One region of the Neobacillus sp. KR4-4 genome, then DNA from elsewhere that is predicted to be linked to it. Evidence: riboswitches for the same ligand, from Rfam matches in the RefSeq annotation. Region 1 holds a riboswitch; the other holds the start of a gene.
The links. Region 1 has a riboswitch for FMN ahead of ribE (riboflavin synthase). Riboswitches for the same ligand answer to the same signal wherever they lie in the genome.
Positions count from the first base shown of each region.

Region 2: it holds a riboswitch for FMN, as region 1 does, so the genes downstream of both, ACE198_RS12010 (ECF transporter S component) here and ribE (riboflavin synthase) in region 1, are expected to answer to the same signal.

Region 1 covers NZ_JBHHJU010000010.1:118,134-124,187, forward strand. Annotated here, with positions in the region: gene ACE198_RS12600 (cold-shock protein) at 98-298, shown strand; gene ACE198_RS12605 (YwbE family protein) at 396-593, opposite strand; gene ACE198_RS12610 (hypothetical protein) at 586-789, opposite strand; gene ACE198_RS12615 (GyrI-like domain-containing protein) at 1,045-1,515, shown strand; FMN riboswitch at 1,643-1,791, shown strand; gene ribE (riboflavin synthase) at 1,943-2,602, shown strand; partial or broken gene ribB (3,4-dihydroxy-2-butanone-4-phosphate synthase) at 2,627-3,247, shown strand; gene ribH (6,7-dimethyl-8-ribityllumazine synthase) at 3,304-3,774, shown strand; cobalamin riboswitch at 3,835-4,026, shown strand; gene ACE198_RS12635 (ABC transporter substrate-binding protein) at 4,219-5,184, shown strand; gene ACE198_RS12640 (FecCD family ABC transporter permease) at 5,150-6,054, shown strand, end outside.
Region 2 covers NZ_JBHHJU010000009.1:173,323-179,376, reverse strand. Annotated here, with positions in the region: gene ACE198_RS12025 (RecQ family ATP-dependent DNA helicase) at 1-1,507, opposite strand, end outside; gene ACE198_RS12020 (YpbB family protein) at 1,507-2,544, opposite strand; gene ACE198_RS12015 (ferredoxin) at 2,801-3,049, shown strand; gene ACE198_RS12010 (ECF transporter S component) at 3,161-3,745, opposite strand; FMN riboswitch at 3,913-4,046, opposite strand; gene ACE198_RS12005 (peptidoglycan DD-metalloendopeptidase family protein) at 4,157-4,903, opposite strand; gene ACE198_RS12000 (hypothetical protein) at 5,075-6,054, opposite strand, start outside.

The sequences.
Region 1 (6,054 bases):
ATTGTTATGGTATAGGTAAAAAGGAAATGGGTAAAAATAATTATGCAATCAATTTGCAATTTACATGTAATAGTTACATGCTAGGAGGCTACAAAGAATGGAATCAGGTAAAGTAAAATGGTTTAACAGTGAAAAAGGTTTTGGATTCATTGAGCGTGAAGGTGGAGAAGATGTATTTGTTCACTTTTCTGCTATTCAAGGCGAAGGATACAAAACATTAGACGAAGGTCAAGAGGTAACGTTTGAAATTGAAAGTGGCCAACGTGGACCACAAGCAGTAAACGTCCGTAAATCATAATGACCCGCCAATAAACAGACCCAAGCCTTTTGGGTCTGTTTTTTACTTCCATTAAAAAAGCCCACTTTGCATCATTGTGCAAAGAGGACTTTCTAAACTAATTATTTATTTCCTTAACTCTGCCAACTTGTCCATCCGTAAGCCTGACCTTTATGCCGTGAGGATGAAAACTGGACTTTGTTAATATATCCTTGACGGTCCCCTCTGTTAGTTTCCCGCTTCGTTGATCTGCTTTTAGGACAATTTTGACGAGTGCACCTGGGGAAATATCTACTCGATTCTGACCACTAGACACCCATTTTTCTCCGCGAATTACTTACTTTTTTCGTTTGCTGGCTTTGCAGCTTTTTAGTTGCCATCGAGTTGTTTGAACTTGAAGTTCCTCCGGCAGATTTGTTCTTCTTATTTTGCAGTTGTTGTTTCATCGCTTCTTGTAGACTTATTTTCTTCTTGGGTTCTTCCTGTGGATTTGTTTGATTTTCATTACTCATAAAAAATCCTCCTATTAATGTGCTAAGTCCATTATATGCTATTTTCATCCAAATAATAAAATTTACGACATCATTTAAAAAAAGATAGTTAAAAAAATTTGGACGTTATTTCTCATTTTTGGAATAACGTCCGTTAATTTTAATACCTATACATGTGTGGACGATTTGGAATGAATTTAGTCGAATTATTTTTGCAGGAGTTTAAGAGTGACGGTGAGAATTATATTAATATGATAATTCAAAAGGGGGATTAGCATGAGTATCCAAGTAATAGAAAAAGAAGAAATGAAGGTTGTTGGAATTTCATGGAACGGAACTTATTCACAAATCAGTACACTCCCAGGTCTATTTAAAAAGATGATAGATCGGCTAGAAGAAGTATCATATCAAACCAAAGACCCTGTTTTGATCGCACCTTTTCACAGCAGAGAAACAGAATTTACTTATTATGTTACAACTCCAGTTGAAAAAATTGAGGAAATCCCAGATGGTATGGTTGGTTTTACGATTCCAAGTAAAAATTATGTATTTGCTACACATCAAGGAAGTCATGAAACAGTGGAAAGTACATATAAACAAATCTATGCCTGGATGGAAGAATATGGATATGAACATGATCACAATGCCCTAAGTTTGGAAGTGTATAAAGAAGAGCATAAACATCAAAATGAGACTGGTGAATTACATTTTGATATTTATTTACCTGTAAAGACTTATAAACAATAAATAAGTTGGTAAAATTATGACGGTAAGCTAAGTTCTGGTTATTAATTGTGTTTTTAGTGCAATATAGTTAAGCTAATAGCTTTACTATTAGAATGAAATGTCATAACATATAAGTATATATTTAAATAATTTCCTTCGGGGTCAGGTGAAATTCCTAACCGGCGGTGATGAAGCTATGCTTCTTAGTCCGTGACCCGGTTAACATTAATATGTTAAGCGGTGGATCTGGTGAAACTCCAGGGCCGACAGTTAAAGTCTGGATGGGAGAAGGAAAAGACAGGATTAACAATAGGGTGAAGTGTACCTATTTTTAAGCCTTTATTTTCTATTGTCTTTTTTTCAAGACCCTGATGACAAACTGTCTTTAGGGTCTTTTTTAATTTTTTGGGCAGAATCAAAGGGAAACATAGTAAGGAGTTTGGACAATATGTTTACTGGAATTATTGAAGAAATTGGCGTAGTCGCAAACATCCAGCGGACTGGCGAGTCGTTTGTATTGAACATAGAAGCGAATAAAATACTAAACGATGTCCATCTTGGGGACAGTATTGCGGTTAATGGGGTTTGTCTGACGGTTACATCCTTTACGGGTAAACTGTTCACAGTAGATGTGATGCCGGAAACGGTCAGAGCTAGCAGTTTAAGTATGGTAAAACGAGGGTCCAAAGTAAATCTTGAGCGGGCTATGGCAGCGGGTGGAAGGTTTGGCGGTCATTTCGTTTCAGGACATATTGACGGAACAGGTGTAATAAAAAGTAAACAATCACTTGAAAATGCGATTTACTATGAGATTGAAGCCGAAGAGGAATTATTGCGATATGTAATCTTAAGAGGGTCGATAGCGGTGGATGGGACAAGCTTAACCGTATTTGCTGTTTCGGAGAATAGTTTTACATTATCCATTATCCCGCATACATTGTCAGAATCGATTCTTGGACAGAAGGGTTCAGGGGATATTGTAAACTTAGAATGCGATATGATAGGAAAATATGTTGGTCATTTTATAACTAATTTTTCTAATCAACCTCCGCAAAAAAGCAGCAAGGGGATAACCGCTAATTTTTTAGAAGAGCATGGATTTTTTTAAATAAAATTGAAAGGGGAGGTAACTGTGTTTAATACAATTGATGAAGCATTATCGGACCTAAAGGAAGGTAAGGTTATCATTGTCTGTGATGACGAGGACAGGGAAAATGAAGGGGACTTTATTTCCCTTGCTGAAAAAGCTACACCTGAGGTCATAAATCTTATGGCCACTCACGGCCGAGGCCTAATTTGTGTGCCTATTGACGAGGATTTAGCTAATAAGCTTGACTTACATCCAATGGTTACCAACAACACAGATCCGAAACGAACTGCCTTTACTGTCAGTATCGATCATAAATTCTCTACCACTGGCATTTCTGCTTTTGAAAGATCCGCAACAGTTTTGAGTATGGTTGACCCCGAATCAGAAGCCGGTGATTTCTTAAGACCAGGACATATTTTTCCACTCGTTGCTAAACAAGGTGGAGTTCTGAATAGAAATGGGCATACAGAAGCAGCTGTTGATCTTGCCAAATTATGCGGTGCGAAGCCTGCAGGGGTTATTTGTGAAATTATGAATGAGGATGGAACGATGGCCCGCGTTCCTGATCTTTTTAAAATTGCAGAGAGAATGAACCTTAAAATGATTACGATTAAAGATCTAGTTGAATATAGAATGAAAAATGAACGAATGGTTAAGCGGGAAGCATAGATTACCGCTCTAAAGCTCAACTACACAAAACAATTGATGGAGGCATACACATGGGAAATATTTTTGAAGGAAATTTAGTTGGTTCTGGGTTAAAAATTGGAATAGTTGTTGGACGTTTCAATGAATTTATTACTAGTAAATTATTAAGCGGTGCACAGGATGCACTTAAAAGACATGGAGTTAGCGAGTCAGATGTGGACCTTGCGTGGGTTCCGGGGGCATTTGAGATTTCATTAATCGCTCAAAAAATGGCCAATAGTAATAAATACGATGCAGTTATTACACTTGGAACGGTCATTCGCGGTTCAACTCCACATTTTGACTATGTTTGTAATGAAGTAGCAAAGGGTGTTTCTGCGATCAATTTGAAAAGTGGCATTCCTGTTATTTTTGGAGTGTTAACAACGGATTCAATCGAACAAGCCATTGAACGAGCTGGTACAAAGGCAGGAAATAAAGGTTGGGATGCAGCAACGGCGGCAATTGAAATGGCAAATTTATGCAGAAGTATTGAGCAATAACTTGTTGTAAAAAATCATATACAAATCTTTTCTTATTTTCTATAATAAAAATAACAAAAAAATATTATTTTAAATTTAGGTGCTAAAATCTTCTCAGATGATTTTAAGCTTAAAAGGGAAGTTGGTATAAGCCAACGCGGTCCCGCCACTGTAAATGGGAGCAACCTATATTGTGTCACTGTCGTATACGATGGGAAGGCATAGGAAGCGATGATCATGAGCCAGGAAACCTGCCTAATTCTTGTGCGCCAATAACCTACGAGGATAGGAAGGTGTTGAAGGCTAGACTCTATTTACTTATGCTAGTAACCTGAATCTATCATACCAACATCTCCATTTCATTTTGGAGATGTTTTTTGTTGTTATCCCGTATTTTGTTTAGCACAAGAAAAAATTTATTTTTTGTTACATACATGATACTTTTCAAAGAAAGCAGGGAGAAAAATGAAGAAGTTGTATTCATTGCTGTTAGTAGTATTATTGACAGTAGGAGTGTTAGCGGGTTGTGCTGAAAAGAAAGACCAGGTAAAGGAAGATTCAAATACTAGTGTAGAGAAGAAAACAGCGGAAGTTACCTATCCACTTACGATTAAAGATGCAACCAAGGCGGAAGTTACTATTGAAAAGAAACCAGAAAGCATTGTTTCTCTGATCCCAAGTAATACTGAAATTGTTTTTGCCTTAGGTCTTGATAAGGAAGTAGTGGGAGTAACCGATTTCGACAATTATCCAGAAGCGGCAACCAAAAAGGAGAAAGTTGGCGGCCAAGAAATAAACTTAGAAAAAATTATTTCCTTAAAGCCAGATTTAGTGTTAGCACATGCCTCTTGGGCTTCTAGTTCTGAAGCTGGGCTTCAGCAGTTAAAAGATGCAGGGATTCCTGTTTTAGTCGTTAATGACGCGCAAAACTTTGATCAAGTCTTTGATTCTATAGATTTGATTGGGAAAGCCACTGGTGAAACAGCAAAAGCTGATGAAATCATCACTGGGATGAAAGATAAATTAGCAGAAATTAAAGCAAAGGCTGGAGAGATAAAAGAAAAGAAAAAGGTATTGGTTGAGGTTTCACCAGCTCCAGAAATTTATACATCTGGAAAGAATACGTTTATGGATCAAATGCTAAGTGTAATAAATGCTGAAAATATTGCTAACGATCAAGAAGGCTGGATTAAAATTGACCAAGAAGCCATGATTAAACGAAATCCTGATGTTATCGTCACTACCTATGGATTCTATGTCAAGAATCCTGTCGATCAAGTATTAACAAGGAAGGGCTGGGAAACGGTCAACGCTGTAAAGAATCAGCATGTAGTTGATGTGGATTCTGATCGTGTGACTCGATCAGGCCCAAGGATTGTTGAAGGAGTAGAAGATCTTGCGAAGGCTGTCTATCCTGAAGTTTTTAAATAATAAGTATTTAGCCTATTGTATAGCTGGAATTTTCCTGATTCTTTCTATATTAATAGGTATTTCGATAGGAACGGTTTCGGTTCCAATCTTAACTATCATAAAGATTATTAGTGCAAACTTATTCGGGCTCATTTCCTTGGAGAAATTTGACCCAATGTATACGAGTATTGTCTTAAATATTCGGTTGCCTAGAGTAATCTTATCAGGTCTTGTTGGAGCTTCCCTTGCTATTGCAGGGGCAGCCTTTCAAGGGCTGCTTAGAAATCCGTTAGCAGATCCTTATACATTAGGTGTATCCTCTGGAGCGTCTGTGGGGGCGGTGTTGACCCTGTTTTTTCAGCTTTCCATTCCCTTCATAGGATCCTTTACATTACCATTGTTAAGTATCTTATTCTCTTTTTTTACAATCTTCCTAGTTCTCATGTTTGCAAGTAAAATCGAACAATCAATGCGAGTGGAAACCATTATATTAACAGGTATTATTTTCAGTTCCTTTTTAGGAGCCATAATTTCGCTTATGATTGCACTAACTGGGGATGAACTCCGGCAGATTATAGGCTGGCTTTTGGGAAGTGTTTCAATGAGAGGCTGGGATTACATAAAAATTATTTTACCCTTTTTCATCATTGGCTCATGTTTATTGCTTTTTAATGCCAAGGAGCTAAATGCGATGTCATTTGGGGAAGAACGGGCACAACATATTGGTGTTAATGTACATAAAAGAAAGCTCTTAATCTTGACTGCAGGCTCGATATTAACAGGGGCAGCCGTTGCGGTGTCAGGCACCATTGGTTTTGTTGGTCTGGTCATTCCACATTTGTCGAGATTATTATGGGGTCCTGATCATCGTCAGCTTCTTCCTTTGTCTAT
Region 2 (6,054 bases), on a different contig from region 1:
TCAACTCACTATTGATTAGAATTTTGGCAAGTAATTCTTTCCAGTTTTGTTCCGTTTTTCTCACCAAAGGTAAATCACTAGAATGACCTGTTTGGTAGTCAATTATTTGAAGTCCGCATATGTCACAGCATTTGTTTACCTTGTTTAATAGTGTTTCATCAAAATATTGTAAAATATTTTGACGTCTGCATAATCTAGATTCAGCCCATTTTTTCATTCGATAAATATTATTCTTTTTAATTGTTAATCTTTCCAGAACAAACTCTTTAATGATGTTTCTTAATTGTTTAATACTTATTGTTTCAAGAGAAGTATTTATTACAAAGTCCTCAACAATCCGCCATTGAATTTCCGAGAAACCGCCAAGATCCATTAAATTGATATCTAAAGTCATCTTCCCATCTATTAACATCCGTTTCTCGTCCAGTTTATTAAACAACCAGTCTATTTGCTGCTCAGATGGTAATTCACTCTCCGCAAGTTGAATCGGCAGTTGTTCATCCCCAGGCGTATATAAAAGGATGGCAATACTAGGTTTGCCATCTCGGCCAGCCCTTCCAATTTCTTGGAGATACGATTCTATTTGCATCGGCATATGATAATGAATAACAAACCGGATATTGTCCTTATTTATTCCCATGCCAAAGGCACTTGTGGCACATATAACATCTAATTGTCCATACACAAACTGCTGTTGAATCAGTATTCTAGTGGATTGGTCCAAACCGCTATGATAGGCCATCGCTCGGCAGATTCCTTTATCTGATAACAAGGAAGCCACTTGTTCCGCCATTTTTTTACTTGAAAAATAAATAATCCCAGGCTTTTGCAAATTGGCAACAAGCTCACAGACAGCCCCTTGCTTTTCGCGGAATTCTAATAATTCTTTAACATAAAAACCGATATTTGGCCTGTCAATTGTGGACTCTATTTTTTTAATTTCATCCAAATCAAGTGAACGAATGATGTCCTCTCTTACTTTTTTGGTAGCAGTTGCAGTCAGTGCAAGTGTGAGTGGGTCGCCAAACTTTTTTCTAATTTCACCTAGTTTTGAATAATCTGGCCGAAAGTCAAAGCCCCATTGGGAAATACAATGAGCTTCATCGACTACAAACAATGAAATTGTAAGTTCTTGTAGTTTGCGAAGGATAAAAGGAATCATTAACATTTCAGGTGAGATGAAGATATACTTATACTGTTTCAATTGATGAAGTGCATTTTTCCTTTCATCTGCACTAAGAAAGGAGTTTAACGCAATGACTCTCTTTTCACCAAATTTCTTAAAATGTTCCACTTGGTCTTGCATCAATGAGAGGAGTGGCGATACTATTAAAATTTGCCCCTTTAACATTAGCCCTGGCAGTTGGTAACACAATGATTTTCCTGTTCCTGTCGGGAGCATAGCCAATGTATGATGGCCAGACAAGATTGATGTGATTACCTCTTTTTGTCCAGTCTTAAAACTTGGATAACCAAAATGTTCTATTAATACTTTTTCTAGTTCCATTATCTATCACCATATTTCGCCAATACTAGTCTTATTTGAAAATATGTTGCGGATACAATCTTTTCTCGAATTAACTTTAACTGTTTAGTTGCTATTTGGTGTGAAATTTCTAAAATCTTATTTTGTAATTCTTTATCTACGTAAGTATCGATGGAGAAATTCTCCATATTTAAGGCTAACTCAACCAGATGGTCTTCTATTGTACTTAATTTTAAGTGCCTTATATTTGCAATCATATCAAGTGTATATCCTTGATTTAATAATCTTTGTGTTTTCCTGGTAGATAACGTTAATTCATCATTTTTCATTAGACCTTTAATTAAAAAAGGCAAAATTTTAAACTTATAACCATCTTTCTCAATTTTTCGCAATAAATAATGAAGTGTATTTGTAAAACCAATTTGGTAGTCGTGAAAATTTATATTTAACTGTTTGGCTGCTTGAAGAGGGGTCAAGCCAATTTGTTGAAAACCTGTTAACCGAATTACTAAGATGGCAGGGTCAAACCCGTTACCCGCGTCAAGACAATCTTCTAATTCTGAATAAAAAGTTGTCCCCATTTCCATCCTAGGCAGATTAATACTTTTTAGAGCGGATTTTAACCAAGTATGGACTTCTTTGTTTTTTTGGATGGGAGTATATCTTGTTTCTCCGAACATTAAATTGGATATAACCTGTACTAATAGGGACAATCTTTCCCAAAATAAGGAGGTCATTTGATGATAGTTCCAGCCTTGAATATACTTCGGCAGTTGAGTTTTTTCTAGAAGCTCTTTTCCAAGAAGCGTAACTATAAATCGTTGTTCTCCGATATTTTTTACCCACTTTTTTTCACTCATCGATTGAATAATTTCTTCAAAAGATTCTCTGGATAATTGCTCATAAATCCCAAAAAAACTTTTCAACGAAAATAAATGGGCATCTTGGATAGTTTGCGATGACTTTTTTCCATTAAGAAGGTGATAGACCGAATAAATGGTCCGTTCCTTATTTAATTGTTTTATACTATAAAGAATGATGGATTCAATTTGGAGCATACGAACCTCCCATCACTTATTTCGCACATATTCGACCAAAAACACCATTTTCTCTCTTTATTCTACCATGAAATAAAGGATCTTGATGCCCAAAAATGTGGAAGATTTAGCAAAACACTTGGATAAACTAAAGTAATAAAGGCATTTTTCTATTGAAAAGTTGACGATACAGTTTTACAATAGATATGAGTTATCCGTTTTCATATTAATAATGGAAATGAGTCTTATTTTTTTAATTTACTGGGAGGTTTTTTTCATGGCAAAGTACACAATTGTTGATAAGGAAACATGCATTGCATGTGGAGCTTGCGGCGCGGCAGCACCAGATATCTATGATTACGATGATGAAGGTATCGCATACGTAACACTTGATGATAATGAAGGAATTGTTGAAATTCCTGATGTATTAATCGATGACATGATGGATGCTTTCGAAGGCTGTCCTACTGATTCCATTAAAGTAGCAGACGAAGCTTTTGATGGCAATCCAACTAAATTTGAGTAATATTTAGGATAATACGTTTAAGCTACTGCCTCTCTCCTATTTAGGTGAGGGGCCTTTATTTTTGTTTACAAAATAAAACAGGAGGAATGATTCCCCCTGTCCTTTAGCTACTTAGGCGCTTTTAATAGTAGTAAATTTATTGATCCATGCTTGCATCCGTATGAACAGAAGCATGAAGATGATGGACATCATGACTCCTTTTAAAAGGTTAAATGGTAAGATTGCTGGCAATACTAAATTCCTCATATCTGGAAAGCCCATTAGAACGGTATATGCAGGTAAAATTACCAAGTAGTTTAAAATACTCATCATAACTGCCATGATTGCCGTACCAAAAATTAATGCTAGCGTCATACCTTTTCTAGTCTTAAGTCTATTATATACAAAATAAGTCGGCAGGATAAAAACAATTCCCGCAACGAAATTGGCTATCTGCCCCACTGGAATTCCTGTTTGACTACCTGTCTGAATATAATTAAGGACATTTTTAAAAAACTCAACTAAAATACCTGCGATCGGTCCAAAAATCAATGTGGCAATTAATGCTGGAATGTCACTGAAATCGACAAACAAGAAATTTGGGAATAGCGGCAACGGAAATTGTATGAGCATTAACAGAAAAGCAATACTACTTAGCATTCCTATTGACACATAAGCCCTAACGTTCATTTTCCTCTTTTTCTGCATTTTCTTCATCTTCCTCTCTCCTTTTTTTGATCCATCGCGTTAAGGAAGAGAGGTTCAGCAACAGACGAGACCAATGTAAATAAAAACTCCCTCAGCAATAATTTGCTTAAGGGAGTTTACAAAGGCACGCTTAATAAACGTTCATTAATATAAAATTTTTTGAACGTCTGCAGAACCTCCATCTTCTCCCATCCAGACTATACTGTCGGCTTTGGAATCTCACCAAATCCTGCCATAAAACGGCTCGCGGGCTTATGAGTTTTACTCAAATACCGCCGATCGGGAATTTCACCCTGCCCCGAAGATAGATCGATATTAAATTACAATTTCAATTATACTGCAGAACTTATCTTTTGTTAAGTAAAAGGTTTCACGTAACAAGACCCGCAGAAAATAGTCTGCGGGTCTTGCTGCATGAAATTAATGTATATTCAATATTTGTTTAGGTTTGATCAAGTCGGTGGAAAGGTGGTTTAACTCTTTAATCCGGGTCACCGAGATGTTTTTTTCCCTCGAAATCGAATACAATGTATCACCTTGTTTGACGATATATTGCTGGTTTGTCACCTTGATTTTATCCTCATGATTGAATTTAATATGTGAGCTCGCTTCTAATACAACGCCATTGCTTGCGGCAATCCCTCCGCGTACTGTCTCCCCGGTGTCGGCTTTTCCTAATATCTTTTCTGGATCCAATGCAAACTTCTTATCATATCTCCATTCTTGCTGATGCGTTTCAAAATGGAGATGTATCCCTGTAGCTTGTCCAGTTTCCCCCATTTTTCCTATTACTGTACCTTGCTTAATCTTTTGTCCTTGTAACACGTTTCTCTTATTTAAATGTGCATAGACAGTTACTAAATGACTTGGGTGTTTAATAAACACTACGTTTCCATATGTATTAGAGTAATAAGATTTCACCACCTGTCCGTCAGCAACTGCTAGTACAGGTGTATTTAATTTTCCAGCGATATCAATTCCCTTATGCTTACCCATCCTTGTTCCATATGTATCAGAAACTATACCATCTGCAGGCCATATCCATCCATCCTTAATCTCTTTATCAACCTGCATACTAGCTTCGGAATGTTTTCCTCCTAAAAATAACAAACTGACACATAGCGCCATAATTAGGGCTATAATAACCCTTTTTATGTAATCTCGCATTTTCTTTAGTCACTCTCCTTATTTCTTTTCCTCCTCCACACAATATGTAGTATTTTTCACCTTTAGAACATAATCCTTATCGGTGGAGTGATTAGGCATACTTGTTATAATTTGGAGAAATGATAAATAATATTCATTAAAAAATCAACCTTTAACGGTTGATTAAGTAAATTATTGTAATGTCCGTTGATTCGGAGCCAGCGGTACTTTGTTCTCTTTTGACAGGTCAAATGGACCAAGATTTTTTGTTGGAGGGTTCGTAATAAAGACTTTTTCTAATCCGAATTCTTTTGCTGTTAATAACAGTGACTCATAAGCGTTGATTGTTGATTGATCATCTTGAAGGCTAGTATTATCCTCCATTGATACAAATAACGTTTTCTTTTTAATAGACACCTCATTTATCGGAAGTGCAGGTAAAAGTGAACTCTTTAATCCTAGTGTGGGCTGATCCTTTTTCATTTCCTCAACAGCCTTCTTAATATCTTCATATTTTTCTATAGATGGGACTAAGAAGGGTATATCATTACCCTCAGAATAATAAAAGAAGTAGGCATGATTCTTTTGTTGCTGTACACTCACTTCGTCTTGATGACCATAATTCCCCAATTCAATACCTGGTTCTCCATTGGTTGAAAATCTTATCTTTTTAACATCACTATTGGAGGAGATATCTTTTTTCAGAACATTAATAAAATTTGTTTCTGTCGCTGATCCTTGTCCATACTGATGGTTTGATGGAACATCGACTAAGATAGCATTATTTTTTTCATCAAGTTTCAATGAAGCACTAAGAGGATAGAATTCACTTAATCCCCATTCCTGCTCCTTTAAATTCACCATATTTTCATTAAATAACTCCAGCCATGTTTTCTCATTTGAATCATTAATTATTGTTGAAACGGGTACAAGGATTTGTATTTGCGGGTCAGGAATCCAGTAGGTTAATACTTTTCCATCACCCACTTCTTCATCATAAATAGCCGTTTTCGAAGTTTGAGTTTTATCCGCTCCTGAAAATGTCCTTGCTTTTGGACTTGCATCCTCCTTTTTCAATGCAATGGTTGAATTTTCATCTGCCTTTTGTATGTCTCGCTCTACAGATGATTTTTCTTGACCAGCGTGATCCTCTGAATATTGTGGCCCGACCA